Regions from separate parts of the Exiguobacterium sp. RIT341 genome, predicted to be linked through region 1. Evidence: riboswitches for the same ligand, from Rfam matches in the RefSeq annotation. Region 1 holds a riboswitch; the other holds the start of a gene.
What was found. A riboswitch is a leader RNA that binds a small molecule or an ion and turns the genes downstream of it on or off. The one in region 1 is predicted to bind S-adenosylmethionine.
Positions count from the first base shown of each region.

Region 2: another riboswitch for S-adenosylmethionine. It lies ahead of BW42_RS09805 (methionine ABC transporter ATP-binding protein); the one in region 1 lies ahead of BW42_RS10620 (carboxylesterase).

Region 1 is NZ_JFYW01000008.1:337,717-345,928, forward strand. Features, by position in the region: gene BW42_RS10600 (M20 family metallopeptidase) at 1-502, opposite strand, end outside; gene BW42_RS10605 (MetQ/NlpA family ABC transporter substrate-binding protein) at 525-1,343, opposite strand; gene BW42_RS10610 (methionine ABC transporter permease) at 1,363-2,013, opposite strand; gene BW42_RS10615 (methionine ABC transporter ATP-binding protein) at 2,003-3,031, opposite strand; SAM riboswitch class I at 3,118-3,221, opposite strand; SAM riboswitch class I at 3,471-3,572, shown strand; gene BW42_RS10620 (carboxylesterase) at 3,640-4,398, shown strand; gene BW42_RS10625 (thymidine kinase) at 4,481-5,095, opposite strand; gene BW42_RS10630 (DedA family protein) at 5,279-5,929, shown strand; gene BW42_RS10635 (type B 50S ribosomal protein L31) at 5,965-6,210, opposite strand; gene rho (transcription termination factor Rho) at 6,302-7,675, opposite strand; gene BW42_RS10645 (C40 family peptidase) at 8,031-8,212, shown strand, end outside.
Region 2 is NZ_JFYW01000008.1:159,462-167,673, forward strand. Features, by position in the region: gene BW42_RS09780 (metal-sensitive transcriptional regulator) at 1-118, shown strand, start outside; gene BW42_RS09785 (SMP-30/gluconolactonase/LRE family protein) at 297-1,103, shown strand; gene BW42_RS09790 (MBL fold metallo-hydrolase) at 1,230-1,958, shown strand; gene BW42_RS09795 (alpha-glucosidase) at 2,021-3,631, opposite strand; gene BW42_RS09800 (aminotransferase class I/II-fold pyridoxal phosphate-dependent enzyme) at 3,780-4,967, shown strand; SAM riboswitch class I at 5,030-5,134, shown strand; gene BW42_RS09805 (methionine ABC transporter ATP-binding protein) at 5,220-6,233, shown strand; gene BW42_RS09810 (methionine ABC transporter permease) at 6,223-6,888, shown strand; gene BW42_RS09815 (MetQ/NlpA family ABC transporter substrate-binding protein) at 6,916-7,731, shown strand; gene BW42_RS09820 (GNAT family N-acetyltransferase) at 7,792-8,212, opposite strand, start outside.

The DNA of each region.
Region 1 (8,212 bases):
GCGTTTGTCCGGACGGATGGACCATCAAGGCCGCATCGATTCCTTCAAGCAACTGGTGTTTGACGAAACTGCCTTTCGCACTTCCGTTCGGCCCACCTTCTTCGGCTGGCGTTCCAAGCACGACGACACTCCCACCGACTTCATCAAGCACTTTGCTGAGCGCAATCGCCGCTGCGACACTCGTCGTTCCGATGATATTATGACCGCATGCGTGTCCGATGCCCGGCAACGCATCGTACTCAGCGAGAAAGGCAATTGTCGCGCCAGGTCGGTCGCTTGACTTCTTCGCGAAGAATGCGGTCTCGTGCCCTGCGACGCCGAGTTCTACTGTAAAGCCTTCTGCCGTCAAACGCTCTGCATGTAGTCGCGAAGCAAAGAATTCCTCGTTACCGATTTCCGGCGTCGCATGAATCCGGTGGCTCGTCTCAAGATACGATTCCCGTTTTTGTTCGATGTCCTGCTCAATCGTCTCTACCCATGTCGTGCGTACTGGTGTCGTCATGCTATCCACTCTCCTTTAGAATTTATTCGCCGATGTCGCTTAGTGGAACGAACGTCGGGATCGAGCTACCTTTATATTCTTTTTTGATGAAAGCCGCGACATCTTTTTGTTGGTAAAGCGACGCGATCTTTTTCAGTTCTTTTTTGTTCTTGTCTTCCGTCCGTGTCGCGATGATGTTGATGTATGGTTTTGCTGTCTCGTTCTCATGGACGATCGAGTCTTTGATCGGATTTAGTCCTGCGTCAACAGCAATACCGTTATTGATGATCGATGCAGCGACGTCCGGTAAGACGCGTGGCGTTTGTCCCGCGACGATCGGAACGATTTTCAGTTTCTTCGGATTTTCAACGATCTTATCGACCGATCCATTGCCGTCGAAGTCGTCCGGTAATTTGATCAAACCTGCTTCTTGTAGTAACAAGAAGGCACGTCCCATGTTCGTCGCTTCGTTCGGAACAGCGATTTTGCCACCGACTGGAATATCTTTGACGTCCTTATATTTATCTGAGTAAATGCCCATCGGTGCAATGACGGTCGTCGCAATCGGCGACAGCTTCAACTTATGTTCCTTCTTGAAGGCGTTGAAGTAGGAAATCGTCTGGAAGGCATTGGCGTCGATCTCACCCTCAGCCAGTGCCATGTTCGGCTGGACATAATCGGAGAACTTGACGAGTTCGATTTTGATGCCCTCCTTTTCCGCTTTTTTCGCGACGTAATCCCACACTTGAGTATCTGAACCGCTGACCCCGAGCTTGATCGTCTTTTCTTCTTCTCCTGATGCTGAGCACCCGGCAAATAAAATCGTCGTTAATGTTGCTCCAATCGCTACTGCTTTTTTCATGGCTGAATCGCTCCCTTGATTAATGTCTTCTGATTTTTCGTGCGACGATGTTGCCTGTCGTCTGTAAGCCTTGGACTAAGATAACGAGAATCCCGACCGTGATGATCATGACTTTCGTGTCGAACCGTTGATAACCGTACGTAATTGCTAAGTCACCCAGTCCACCACCACCGATGGCGCCTGCCATCGCCGACGCCCCGATCAAGCCGACTGTTGCAATCGTTAAATTAAGGATTAGTGAACCGAGTGCTTCCGGCAGAAGGAAGCGGAAAATCGTTTGGAATGGCGTCGCCCCCATCGCTTCTGCTGCCTCAAGGACACCTTTGTCGACTTCAAGTAAGGAACTCTCGATCAGCCGTGCCATATACGGGGCGGCATAAAAGACGAGTGGAACGATGGCGGCTTCTGTTCCGATCGACGTCTGGACGATCAACCGTGTCAACGGGATGATCGCAACAAGTAAGATGATGAACGGAATTGAACGGAAGATATTGACGATACTGTTGAAGAATGTGAACAGCGGGACGTTCTCGAGCAATGCCCCTTTTCGGGTGACGACGAGCAGGATGCCGAGTGGTAAACCGATCAAAGTCGAAAATAATAACGACACTGACACCATCGTCATCGTCTGCAAAAATGCTGTCCAGATATCACTGTAGTTAACTAGCATCAGCAAGCACCTCCTCGACGGTCACCTGTGCCTGATCGATGTACTGTAAGGCCCGTTTTACTTCGATTGTTTCACCGATCAGTTCAACAAGTAATGTACCGAACGGTGTTTCCTGTAACTCCGTGATGCTACCGTGCAGGATGTTGACATCGACGTCGAAGCGTTTTGCGACTTGCGATAAGAGTGGTTGTCCGGTGTGATGTCCGAGAAAATGAATCTTATAGATCGGATGCGCATTCCGTGACTCGATCAACTGACGAATTGATGCCGGAATTTCATCATGCATGACGGAGCGGACGAAGTTTTTCGCTGTCTCGGTCTGCGGATTCGAAAAGACATCAAAGACTGTTCCTGACTCGATCAGCTTCCCGGCTTCGATGACGGCGACCCGGTCACAAATCTCCCGGATGACGCCCATCTCATGGGTGATCAAGAGAATGGTGATCCCGTATTCCGCATTGATGCGTTTTAATAACTGGAGAATATGATGTGTCGTCTGAGGATCGAGTGCTGACGTCGCTTCGTCACATAAGAGCACGGATGGTTGCGTCGCTAGTGCCCGGGCGATGCCGACACGTTGCTTTTGTCCGCCGGATAATTGATCCGGGTAATGATCCGCCTTGTCCGCAAGATCGACGAATTCGAGTAATTCCGTCACCCGGCGACGAATCTCGTCTTTCTTGACACCTGCGAGAACGAGTGGTTTCGCAACGTTCGTAAAGACCGTGTTTGCATTCAATAGATTGAAGTGTTGAAAGATCATCCCGATCCGCTGTTTCGCTTGGCGTAATTTTTTTGGTGATAGTTGTGTTAAATCTTCCCCGTCGACCGTCACTGTTCCTGACGTCGGTCGTTCTAACAGGTTGACGCAGCGGAGCAATGAACTTTTCCCGGCACCGCTAAAGCCGATGACACCGAAGATTTCGCCTTTCTCGATCGTCAGGTCGACACCGTCGAGTGCTGCGATCGTCTGATCCTTCGTGACGTACGTTTTTTTGACTTGATGAAATGCAATCATTCCGTTTTCCCCCTTCATTCAACAAAAAAGGTCCCTTCTTGAGAAACAAGAAGAGACCTGGATCCGCACAGTGGCAGAATCCACTCCACTCATCTCTCAGACATCTGTCTGATGGAATTGGCACAGTGCTCATAATGAGTCTGTTGCCGAGGTTTCGTAGGGCCAGTCCCTCCACCTCTCTGGATAAGTATTGCGGTATGAAATTCGTATGTGTGTTGTTGCGTTGTTGCTTATGTCGTAAAACTAATTTTTACATTACGGGTCGAACCTTTAAAAGTCAACCAACTTTGCAAAAATAATCCATTTGTCGCATATCGATTGAGTCATAAGTTATGAGTTAGCTGAAAGAACAAATCACGATTCGTCCAGAACGATTTGACAAGGCATTTTCGGTCGTGCTACCATCGTTTCAATGATTAATCCGACAATTCCAATATGATATTTATCAAGAGTGAACGAGAGACCTGGCTCTATGACTTCACGGCAACCTGCAATCTGTAAGGTGCTCCGACCAGCAAAGCGCGGCTTTGGATGATACGGTGAAAAACTCGTGGGCGTCCAAGCAGTGACGTTGACGAGTTTTTTTCACGAATGGAGGAAAAATAGTAATGATGAACTATCCTGTATTGACTGGTGCTGAAGCATTTTATCTTCAAGGTGGACCGATTGGCATTTTAATCTGTCATGGTTTTAATGCGACCCCGCAAAGTGTTCGGGACGTCGGTGAGGCATTTGCTGCTAAAGGATTCACTGTCTATGCTCCACGTTTGCGTGGTCACGGGACGAACGTCCGTGAGTTCGAACAATCGACTGCTCGATGTTGGAAGCAGAGCCTGCAAGACGGCTATGCATGTTTACAAGAAACATGCGATCAAGTCTTCGTCATCGGTCAATCGATGGGCGCGACGCTCGCACTATCGCTCGCCGCTGACGGGATTCCATTTTCAGGCATCATTACGATCAATGCCGCTCTCTCCGTTCCGTCTTATGAAGCATTGTCGTTTGAAGATGGTCCACAGTACTTACCAGAAGGGGCACCGGATATCAAACGGTCTGCTTTCGAAATCATCTATGACCTCGTTCCGAGTCGTTGTGCATTCGAACTCGTCCGCTTGATGGATGAGACGAAAGGACGCCTTGGATCGATCCTTCTACCGACATTGATTCTTTACTCGGCAACCGATCACGTCGTTCCGCCGTCGAGCTCGGATTATCTGCATCAGCATATCGGGACGAATGATAAACGAATCTACTGTCTCCTCAACTCGTACCACGTCGCGACCCTCGATCATGATCAGGATTTGATCGTGCGTGAGACGATTCGTTTCATCGAACGCTCGAGTCGTTTCTCACAGGAAACGGGATAATAAAAAAACAGCTATTCGTCTTCACTTAGAAGCGAACAGCTGTTACATCAAAGGACGACCATCATCGGTTCGTCTTTTTTGTTTATCCTTTTTGGTGCTGCATCGTTTGGAGCGGCTTCGGCTTTCCTGGCACTTCATGGCAGTGGCGGCACCGTGGCTCATACGATTCTGAAGCGCCGACTAAAATGATCGGATCATCATAGTTCGCTGGTTTTCCATCAATCAAACGTTGTGTCCGGGAAGCCGGATCGCCACATGAGAGACAGATCGCCTGAAGTTTCGTCACAAATTCTGCGCGCGCCAGTAATTCCGGCATCTTGCCAAATGGCTCTGCCCGGAAATCCTGATCGAGTCCTGCACAAATGACGCGTTTTCCGTCTTGCGCAAGTGCTTCGATGACTTGAACGATCTCATCATCAAAGAATTGAACTTCATCAATTCCGACAATTTGTGTTTCTTCCGCTACTGCTGCATAGAGATCACGACTCGTCGCCATTGGAATCGCCACGACGGAATTTCCGATGTGAGAGACGACATGCTCTTCATGGTACCGGTCATCGATTGCCGGCTTGAATACTTGAACGGGCAGTTTGCCGTACTGTGCCCGTCTGACACGACGAATCAACTCTTCCGATTTCCCGGAAAACATACTGCCACAAATTACTTCGATCCAGCCGTACTGATTTATTACATGCATCATCGTCCGACACCGTCCTCTAAAAATAGTCACTTTAACGAGTATAGCTCGAAACGGTATTGAGAAAAAGGGTTGACTTCCGGAAATCAAAATTCATTTTTTCTTTACCTAGAATTTTTGTCCTTTCATTCCAACCTTCATCCATTTCCTGTACACTAAAGAAGAAGATTCTCGCGAAAGAAGGTGTCCCCGATTCATCATCTCTTACATGACATTCTGCACCAATATGGCGCCCTTGGTCTTTCCGTCCTTCTCGCAGGTGGTATCGTGGGATTGCCGGTTCCTGATGAGACCTTGCTCGTCCTGTCCGGTTTTTGGATGCATCAAGGCAATCTACCGCTGTTCGGTACGATTCTTGCCGCTTACGCTGGCAGTTGCATTGGAATGACGATTAGCTACGTGCTGGGCTTAAAACTCGGCATGCCCCTGTTGCATCGCGTCGGACCAAAGATGCGCATCTCAGAAAAACACATTCTCTCCGCTGAAGCCGGATTTCGTCGTTACGGCAAATCGGTCTTGATCATCGGTTACTACATACCTGGTCTTCGCCAACTCTCTGCCTTTTTTGCAGGTGTTTCAAAAATGCCGTTTCGCATTTTTGCGAGTTACGCGTATACAGGTGCTTTGATTTGGGTCAGTGTGTTCTTGGGCGCCGGCTACTTTGTTGGTCGTCATATCTCGTTCCATAAAGTCGTCGACTACATCTTGGCACATCCAGATGCTATGCCGTACTTGATCGGGATCGTCGGCGGGATTGCTTTCTCGTTCGTCTTAAAGACGTACCTTACGTACCGTTCGCAATTCAGCCTATACAAAAACAGCCTGCTTCCGTAATGGAGGCAGGCTGTTTTTTAAGAACCGGCAAGTAATTACTTGCGGCCGTATTTTTTGTTGAAGCGATCGACACGACCATCTGCCGCGTTGAACTTTTGACGACCTGTGTAGAATGGGTGCGAGTCTGAAGACACATCCACACGGATGAGTGGGTACTCGTTACCATCTTCCCAAGTGATCGTTTCGTTCGAAGAACGAGTAGAACCGCTTAAGAATTTGTACTCAGTCGTTGAATCCATAAATACTACTTTGTTGTAGTTAGGGTGAATTCCTTGTTTCATGGTTGATTTCTCTCCTTCCGCCCTGGTCCATTTGCTGAGCCAGAGTAAGTTACCTTCCTATACTAAACGATTTTTTTACGCGTCGCAATAGTTATTTTTCCGTCGTCGTTTCCTTCTTGACGGTACGCGGTTTAGCAGGTGCACGTCGAACCGTCTTCTTCTTTTCTTTCTCAAGTTCAGCAAAAAATTCTTCATTATTTTTCGTGTCGCGAATCTTACGCAGGAACGTATCGACGAACTCGTTCGACTCGTTCATCGTCCGACGAATCGTCCAGAGCGCATCGAGTTGCTCTTTCGGAAGCAAGAGTTCTTCCTTCCGCGTACCTGATTTGCGAATGTCGATTGCCGGGAAGATTCGGCGTTCCGACAGCTTACGATCGAGATGTAGCTCCATGTTTCCTGTTCCTTTGAATTCCTCATAGATGACGTCATCCATGCGGGATCCCGTCTCGACGAGTGCCGTCGCAAGAATCGTCAAACTGCCACCATGTTCGATGTTTCGCGCCGCACCAAAGAACCGTTTTGGTTTGTGGAACGCTGCTGGGTCAATCCCCCCTGAAAGCGTCCGTCCGCTTTGCGGCACTGTTAAGTTATACGCACGAGTCAAACGCGTGATCGAATCCATCAAGATGACGACATCTTTTTTATGTTCGACAAGTCGCATCGCCCGTTCAAGGACAAGTTCAGAAATCCGCACATGGTTGTCCGGTGTTTCGTCGAACGTTGAACTGACGACGTCTGCTCCCGGAACCGAACGCTCGATGTCAGTTACTTCCTCTGGTCGCTCATCGATCAATAGAATGATCAGCTCGACATCCGGATGATTCTCTTGAATCGAGTTCGCGATTTCTTTGAGGAGTGACGTCTTCCCTGCTTTTGGTGGTGCGACGATCAAACCGCGTTGTCCAAACCCAACTGGTGCAATCATATCCATGACACGAACCGATAAATGACGTGGCTCTGTCTCAAGACGCATTAAACGATCCGGATAGATCGGTGTCAGCGCCGGGAAGAACAAACGGTTACGCGCTGTATCCGGTGCTTCGCCGTTGACGGCTTCCACACTAAGTAACCCTTGGAAACGTTCGTTTTCCTTCGGTGGGCGTACTTTACCTGTGACGACATCACCATTACGTAGATTGAAGCGTCGGATTTGAGAAGCGGCGATATAGATATCTTCAGAGGATTGGGAATAATTGATAGGGCGAAGGAAGCCGAAGCCACCATCGTTTTGCATTTGTGGATTACCAGGGATGACTTCAAGTACCCCTTCGAGGAAATAAAGACCTGTTGATTCCGCCTGTGCTTTTAGAATCTTGAACATCAACTCACGCTTACGGGCTTCCCGATATTGCGGGACATTCTTCGTCTTTGCGATTTCATATAATTCTTTTAATGTCAGCTGGCTCAATTGAGCCAAAGTATAGGAACGTTCAGGTTTATCTTTTTTATCAGTTGTTGGCATGTTTTTCACCTATTCTTTATAAATTCAACTGCATTCAGCATACTTCCATACATACATCAGGAGGTATGTAATTTCTTTCGTGAACTAAAGGTATCATATTTTTTTAAATTCGTCGTCAACAATCCTTTGCGTTTCTTACTTTGTAATATTCAAGGATATTATTTCAGTTATGTTACAAAAGCATCTATTTTGTCTTCTAACTGAAAAAACGTTTTTAAGGGCGCACATGCTAAGATATTCCTGCAGACAAAATTCTTACACAGTTGTAAGGTTCACTGCTTAATCACACACTTAATGATTTCATCATATAACTTACGGACGCAACACACTACATTAAAACGGAGGAATTCTTAACATGAAACGTTTTCTAGCATCGATCGCGACAGCAGCCTTAGTGGTTTCAGGTTTTACATCAGTGGGTACAGGTAAAGTTGAAGCAGCAACAGTCACGAAAGTCAAGATCACGGACAACGGTCTTCGTGTTCGGACAGCTCCTTCTACGAAAGCAAGCATCGTCGGGAAAGTCAACGCTGGTCA
Region 2 (8,212 bases), 180 kb from region 1:
CGGCGTCGTCGTTAGCTCGAATTTGATCGAGTGTGTCAAGGAAGCAGAACAAAACGGCGATGGACAAACAGAAGAACTCGTGAAGGAAGCGGTCAACCTACTGGTGAAAAGCCGCTGACGTCACGTTCATACCGATAGTCTGCTTTGGAAGCAGGCTATTTTTTTAACGTTTCTTTTCCCAAAGTCGTTGCGAGTATACACCTTGAATTAGGTTTGATTGCGTATCAAAACAGGTATACTAAATTGTTATTACTTGGACAGCATGTAGAGCCGTCCGCTTAGGAGGAAGAGTACTCATGACCGTTTCCCTATTCATTGATATCACGTGTAAGACAGGTGAATCTCCTGTTTACGACGCAAAAACAAAACGCTTTTATTTCGTCGATATTCCGAATCAACTGCTCTTTTCATATGATCTTGTTACAGAAGCACTTAAACCATATACGTTGCCAAGCGCTATTACATCGATTGCCTTGACGGACGCTCCGGACTTATTGCGTGTCACATCAGCACATGGCTTTGGCACGTTCGATCTCAAGGAAGGTCATCTGTCTCTCGAACATCAATTGTCATTACCGGATTCTGATCGGATGAACGATGGCAAGCTCGATCCGACCGGACAATATGTCGCTGGTAGCATTAATGAAGAAGACGGTAAAACAGCTGGGCTGTTCCGTCTGCGTCATGACGGTTCCATCGAGGTTTTACACGAAGACTTGACGAACTCTAATGGACTCGTCTGGTCAGAAGATGGCAAGACGCTCTATCATATCGATACACCAACGAAAAAAGTCTATGCCTTCGACTACGCTCCCGATGCCCCACTTTCGAATAAACGCGTCGCCGTTGATCTCGAAGAGGAAGAAGGATTTCCGGATGGTATGACGAAGGATGCTGAAGGTCATGCTTGGATCGCACATTACGCCGGATCATGTATCACACGTTGGAATCTTACGACGGGCGAAAAACTGGATCATGTCGACTTCCCTGTCTCGAATCCGACATGTCCGATTTTTTACGAAGATCGCTTACTCGTCACGACAGCTGCCAACGGAGATGATGCACCACATGCCGGCGCTGTCTTCGCTGTGACATTTGAATAATTAGCATGGGAGGGATCATCTAGTAATAGATGGTGCCTCTTTTTACACATAATCCGTCTAGACGCCTATTCAAAAACAGACGATACTAAAGAAGAAGTCTATTTACTTTTTGAAGGAGTGAAGCCGATGCGTGTCACGATCATCGAACGTTTACACCAATTGCAGACGACCCCATCCTTTTTCCCGGTCAATTGCTACCTGTTTGAAGAAGCAGACAGTTTGACATTGATTGACGCCGGACTCGGAATCAACGCAAAGGCGCTTTATCACTATATTCGAAAGCAAGAAAAACCGCTCGGCGCGATTATCCTGACACACGCACATGCCGATCATGTCGGCTCGCTCGATTTCCTTGCGAATGCCTTTCCTCTCGCTCAAGTCTGCATCAGTTACCGTGATGCCGCATTGCTCAGTGGGGACGAGACGCTACGCGAAGGCGAAACGACCCCCTTAAAAGGCGGTATTCCGAAAAACATCAAAACACGTCCAGATCGATTGCTCGAAAGTGGTCAACAAGTCGGTAGCCTCAGCGTCATCGCCTCGCCAGGTCATACACCTGGTTCGATTTCTCTTTGGCATGAAGGTAGTCGGATGCTGATCGCCGGAGATGCCTTTCAGACACAAGGGGGACTCGCTGTCTCCGGTGACGTCCGTTGGCAATTTCCGTTCCCAGCACTTGCGACATGGGATCCGGACGTTGCTCTTCGCTCCGCCGATCAATTAACGGAACTGTCTCCAGATATTCTTGCCGTCGGACATGGTCCCCTCATCCTTGGACCAAGTTACGAGATGCGCCAAGCCGTCGATCGATTCACGCAAGTCTTACAGACGAAAAAATCGTCACCTTTCAAATAACACACGAAAAAACATCCGCGACGCGTTCCTGACACGTCGCGGATGTTTTTTCGTCCAGCAGTTCAATTCTGTTCTGTAACAGTATATCGATATACACGTGCTTCATAAGGACGTAGTTCATCCGAGATATCTGGATAGTTCGACACAAGCAACTTATCTTGTGATAAAACGAAGGCAGTTTGCATCGGTTCATCATGCACGTTGAGAACGATCCGCCACACTTCTCCCTCTAGTTCCCGCTCATAGATGTAGAGATACGGATCATGAAGAGCTAAGTCGCGATACGTACCATAGACCATGATTGGATGATCCTTTCGCATCTGAATCAATGCTCGGTAGAAGGCAAGTACGGATGATGGATCGGCTTCTGCTTGCGCGACGTTGATGTCCGTGTAATTCGGATTGACCGCTAACCACGGTTTCCCACTCGTAAAGCCTGCCGCGTACGTACCGTCCCACTGCATCGGCGTGCGGGAGTTATCGCGTGCGAGTAACTGCATTGACGAGAGTACGACCTCCGGATCCTCGCCGCCAGCGACGCGCTCTTCATATCGATTGCGAAAGGCGACGTCTTGATAGAGCGACGGATCCGAGAAGCGAATCCCCGTCATCCCAATCTCTTCTCCTTGATACACGTATGGAATGCCAGGTAATGTATGCAACATCAAACCGAGTAGTTTCGCACTCTCGACTCGGTATCGTTCACTGCCGAAGCGGGTCACTTGTCGCGTATGATCGTGGTTGTTGAGAAACTGTGAATTGACGCCTAACGGATACAAGACGTCATACCATCGTTTCTGAATTTCCTTGAAACGTAAAAGATCCATCGCCTCCATGTCGTCCGCGATTTCGAAGTGAAACAGCGTCCGAAGTTCTTCACGTTCTTCACTGACATATAACAGACCGTCTTCCGGACCAACGAACGGAATCTCACCGACCGTGAACAAGTCTTTCCCGGCAAGGACGTTCGCATGCATTTCCTGAAGGAAGTCGTGCACACCTGGTTGATTCCCGAGATACGATAGATTAAACGGATTGACGACATCCTCAAGCGAACGTTTTTTGATCAAGTTGATGACGTCCATCCGGAAACCGTCAATCCCTTGAGCGATCCACCAGTTCATCATGTCGTAGATCGCTTGCCGGACAGCCGGTTGTTCCCAGTTTAAGTCCGGTTGCTCTTTCGCAAAGGAATGGAAATAATATTGTTCGCGCTCTTCACTCCACGTCCACGGGCTCGGCGCAAAGTACGACCGCCAATTGTTCGGGGGAGTCTCTTTCGTTCCATCTTTCCAGATGTACCAATCATCCTTGTCGTGGATTCGGTCTCGCGACTGACGGAACCAGTCATGCTGGTCACTCGTATGATTGACGACCAAATCAAGAATTATCTTTAAGCCGCGTGCGTGAGCCGCTGTGATCAACTCTTGTAGATCGCCCATCGTCCCCGCCTTGTCCATGATCGTGTAATAATCGGCAATATCATAGCCATTATCGATGTCTGGAGAACGGTAACATGGATTTAACCAGACGATATCGACACCAAGCGATGCGATGTAATCTAGCTTGTCGATGACACCTCGCAAATCACCGATGCCGTCCCCATTCGAATCCTTAAAACTGCGCCAATAGACTTGATAGACGACTGCTTCTTTCCAGCTAGCTCGCTTCATCTCCTCACTCCTCTCCCTACTCTCTATTCCCGCTCCACATATCTGTACCTGTTTATTGGACGATTTTTTTGAATTTCAAAAAAGTTCTTTTCTTTTGACTGAATATTCGTTATCCTTGACGACAATACTACGAAGGAGGCACACATCCATGAAACATTTCGCTCCATCCATCGCCATCGATCGGCTTCCTGCTCCCGTTTTCGCTGAACTTGCGAACCGGATCGGTGCTGTGAAAGCTGCCGGACATGATGTCATCACCCTTGGTCAAGGAACACCCGATCAAACGACGCCCGTACATATTCTCGACGCCTTGAAACAGGCGATCGATGAGCCAACAAACCTTCAATATCCACCATTTCGTGGACATGATTTTCTAAAGCAAGCCGTCGCGAGCTTTTATGCGAACGAATTCGGCGTCACGATCGATCCGGCAACCGAGGTCGCAATTCTTCTCGGTAGTAAAGCCGGAATCGTCGCCTTACCACAAACGATCGTCAATCCTGGAGAAGGTGTCATCGTCCCGGATCCGGGGTACCCGGATTACCTGTCTGGAGCAGCACTTGCTGGTGCTTACCCGATTACGCTTCCATTGCTTGAGAAAAATAACTTCCTGCCGGATTACGATTTACTTGATACGACAGATGTCGAGCGCGCCCGGATGTTGTTCCTCAATTACCCGAGTAATCCGACAGGTGCGACAGCGACAGCAGAAGCCTTCGAACAGACAGTTGCCTTCGCGGATGCCCATGATATTTGTGTCGTCCATGATTTAGCCTACGGTGGCATCAGCTTTGATGGTCCCACACGAAGCTTCTTGCAGACGGAAGGGGCGAAAGATGTCGGAATCGAGTTGTTCTCACTCTCGAAACGCTTCAACATGTCTGGCTTCCGAATCGCTTTCGCGATCGGAAATCCGTCCGTCATCTCAAGCATCGAGACGTATCAGGAACATCTCTACGTCAGTGCCTTCACACCGATCCAACATGCAGCGACCGTTGCCCTGACGAGTGACCAAACATGTGTCCGTGAGTTAAGTAGCTTATATGAAACACGACGCGATGCATTGTTTACGAAACTCGATGCAATCGGCTGGAGTGGACCACGACCGGGCGGTTCCTTCTTCGTCTGGCTCCCCGTGCCGGAAGGATACACGTCCCAAAGCTTCACGGATCATCTGCTTGACGAAGCACACGTCGCCGTGACCCCTGGATCATTTTTTGGTGAATACGGCGAAGGATACGTACGGATCAGCTTAATTGCTGACGTCGAACGGCTAGAAGAGGCCGTCGAGCGAATTGGAACGCTCAACCTGTTCCGGACACCTGTTGCGGAATAATTCTGAAAAAACATTTGACAGATGGGAATCATTTCCGTTAAAGTAAATCCCAACAGCATAACTACTTATCGAGAGCGACCGAGGGATTAGGCCCAACGACGTCCGGCAACCACCTATCAGGAACGGTGCCACATCCTACAGAATGGATTCATTCTGAGAGATAAGTTACGAAATCTTACACTTTCGTCGCTTTTTTCTGGTTGCTCTGCTACTAGGAAAAAGCGACTTTTTTTTGTACAAGGAGATGAGCAAATGATTGAATTCAAACAGATTACGAAACGGTTCGTCCGAGACCGGACCCCGATTTTCGCATTACGGGATGTCGATTTGACGATTCAAAAAGGAGAAATCTTTGGGATCATCGGTGAATCCGGTGCCGGTAAGAGTACGTTACTTCGTCTGATCAACGGTCTCGAGCATCCGACACAAGGAACGGTCAAGGTCGACGGTGTCTCGCTCGGTGGGATGTCAAAAGCAGATTTGCGTCAACTTCGTTTGCGGACAGGAATGATCTTTCAGCATTTCCAATTGATCCAGTCGCGTAATGTCGCAGATAACATTGCTTTCGCACTGAAGGCTGCTGGCGTCAAACGAGCAGATTTTCCAGAACGGATCCGTGAACTCGTCTCACTCGTCGGACTCGAAGGATTCGAAACGAACTTCCCGAGTCAGTTGAGCGGCGGACAAAAACAGCGCGTTGGGATTGCCCGGGCACTCGCGAATGATCCAACCGTCTTGTTATGTGACGAAGCGACCTCTGCCCTTGATCCGGTCACGACGCTGCAGATTTTAGATTTGTTGAAAGATTTGAATGAACGACTCGGATTGACGATCGTCCTCATCACGCATGAGATCGATGTCGTCAAACAGATTTGCCATCGTGTCGCGGTCATGTCGCAAGGGGAAGTCGTCGAAGTCGCCTCTACATACGATTTGTTCAGTCAAGCCAAACATCCGGTGACACAACATTACGTCGACACGGCACTCCAGATCGAGCTACCGGAACGCATCTTGCAAGCGACACCGGGAAAGATCATCCGCCTGCAGTTCACGGGCGAGAAGACCGGTGAAAGTACGTTATCGGAAGCCATCCGTCGATACGATATCTCGGTCAGCATCCTGCACGGAAAAGTCGATTACATCCAAGACGTCGCTTTTGGTGTCTTAATCGTCAGCTTGACGGGATCCTCCGATCAAATCGCACCTGCCCTCGACTGGCTTGCGGCGGAACTTCATACACTCGAGGTGATTCAGGATGTGGCTTGATCGTATACAAACGATGTTACCCGAGTTGTTGAAGGCACTTGGTGAGACGGCGTGGATGGTTGGCATTTCGCTTGCCTTCGCATTGGTCGTCGGGATTCCACTCGGGATTCTCCTGTTCGTCACCGACCGCGGTTTATTCTTTCAAAACATTGCCATCCGACGTGTCCTTGACTTCGTCGTCAACATCGTCCGGTCCTTGCCGTTCATCATCTTGCTTGTTGCCCTCATTCCATTAACGAAATTTTTGCTTGATAATACGATTGGTCCGACAGCAGCATCCGTCAGCCTCAGTGTCGCAGCGATTCCGTTTCTCGCACGACTCGTTGAAACATCACTGCGTGAGATTCCACCTGGTTTAATCGAAGCAGCGGAAGCGTGCGGAGCGAAACCATTACGGATCATCGTCAGTATCCTTTTACCAGAAGCACTCCCTGGCATCATTCAGGGCATCACGCTAACGACGATCAGTTTGATCGGCTTCTCGGCGATGGCTGGGATCGTCGGCGGCGGAGGTGTCGGTGACCTCGCGATCCGCTTCGGCTATTATCGCTATGATAATCTCATCATGATCGTGACGATCGTTGTCCTCATCGTCATCGTCCAGAGCATTCAAGCACTTGGCAATCAACTGGCGCGAAAAACAGACAAGCGCTAATCATACATATAAAGGGAGAGTTGAATCATGAAAAAACGATATGCCTTTTTAGCGACAGCCTTACTCGGTGCAGGAATCCTCGCAGGATGCGGAGACAGCAGCGCTGATGAAAAAGACAAGACAATCAAGATTGGGGCGACAAGCGGTCCTTATAGCGACATGGTCAAACAAGCGATTCAACCGCAACTCGAAAAGAAAGGCTATAAAGTCGAAATCGTCGAATTCAGCGATTATATCCAACCAAACATCGCACTCGGTAGTGGCAATATCGATGCCAACTTATTCCAACACTCGATTTACCTGAAGACGTTCTCTAAAGAAAAGAAGCTCGACCTTAAAGGGCTCATCACTGTCCCGACGGCACCGATGGGACTGTATAGTAAAACGGCGAAGACACTTGACGACGTCAAGACAGGCGCTGAAGTCGCGACACCGAACGATCCAACGAACCAGGCACGCGCGCTGAACCTCTTGGCAGAACAAGGCTGGATCAAACTGAAGCCAGATGTCGATCCACTGACCGTCTCAGAGAAAGATATCGTCAAAAATCCGAAGAAACTCGTCATCAAGCCGCTTGAAGCAGCGCAACTGCCACGTGCCATCGAAAGCGTTGATGTCTCAGCAGTTCCAGGAAACTTCGCGCTTGCTGCGAAATTCGATTTACTCGATGCGTTAGCACTTGAGACGATGGACGAGCAATACCGGAACCTCATTGCTGTCCAAACGAAAGATGCAGACTCACAAGTCGCGAAAGACCTGAAGACAGCTGTCGAATCCGATGCATTCAACACAGTCATCGAAAAATCATTCAAAGGTTTCAGCAAACCAAATTGGGCAAACTGATTTTAAAAACGACCGGAATTCAAAAGAGATCATCTCTCATTGAATTTCGGTCGTTTTGTGTTAGAACCGATACCACATGAGTTCTTCATCATGATAGGTATCATCGATTTTCAACGCCCGCGGTTCAATCGCGTACGATTCGAAGCCAAGCGACCGATACAAGGCTTTAGCGGCTTCATTCGTCCGAACGACCGAGAGATGAACCTGCTCGATCCAAGGACGTTCCTCTAATGCCCGTAATGCCTCTTGTACCAATTGCTGTCCGACCTGCTGTTTTCTGATGCTTGGAGTGACGTACATCGCAAATAAATTGGCTCGATGTCGCATCTTGTCTAGCTCGGAGCAGACAACGGTGACGACCCCAACGAGTTGCGCTTCATGAAAGGCACCGAACGTCGCTGCCTGTTCGCTCTGAAACCGCGTAGCATACCGGTCGACCGGTCGATCTTTTTCCGCTTCATAATCGGAGCCGAACGCTTCC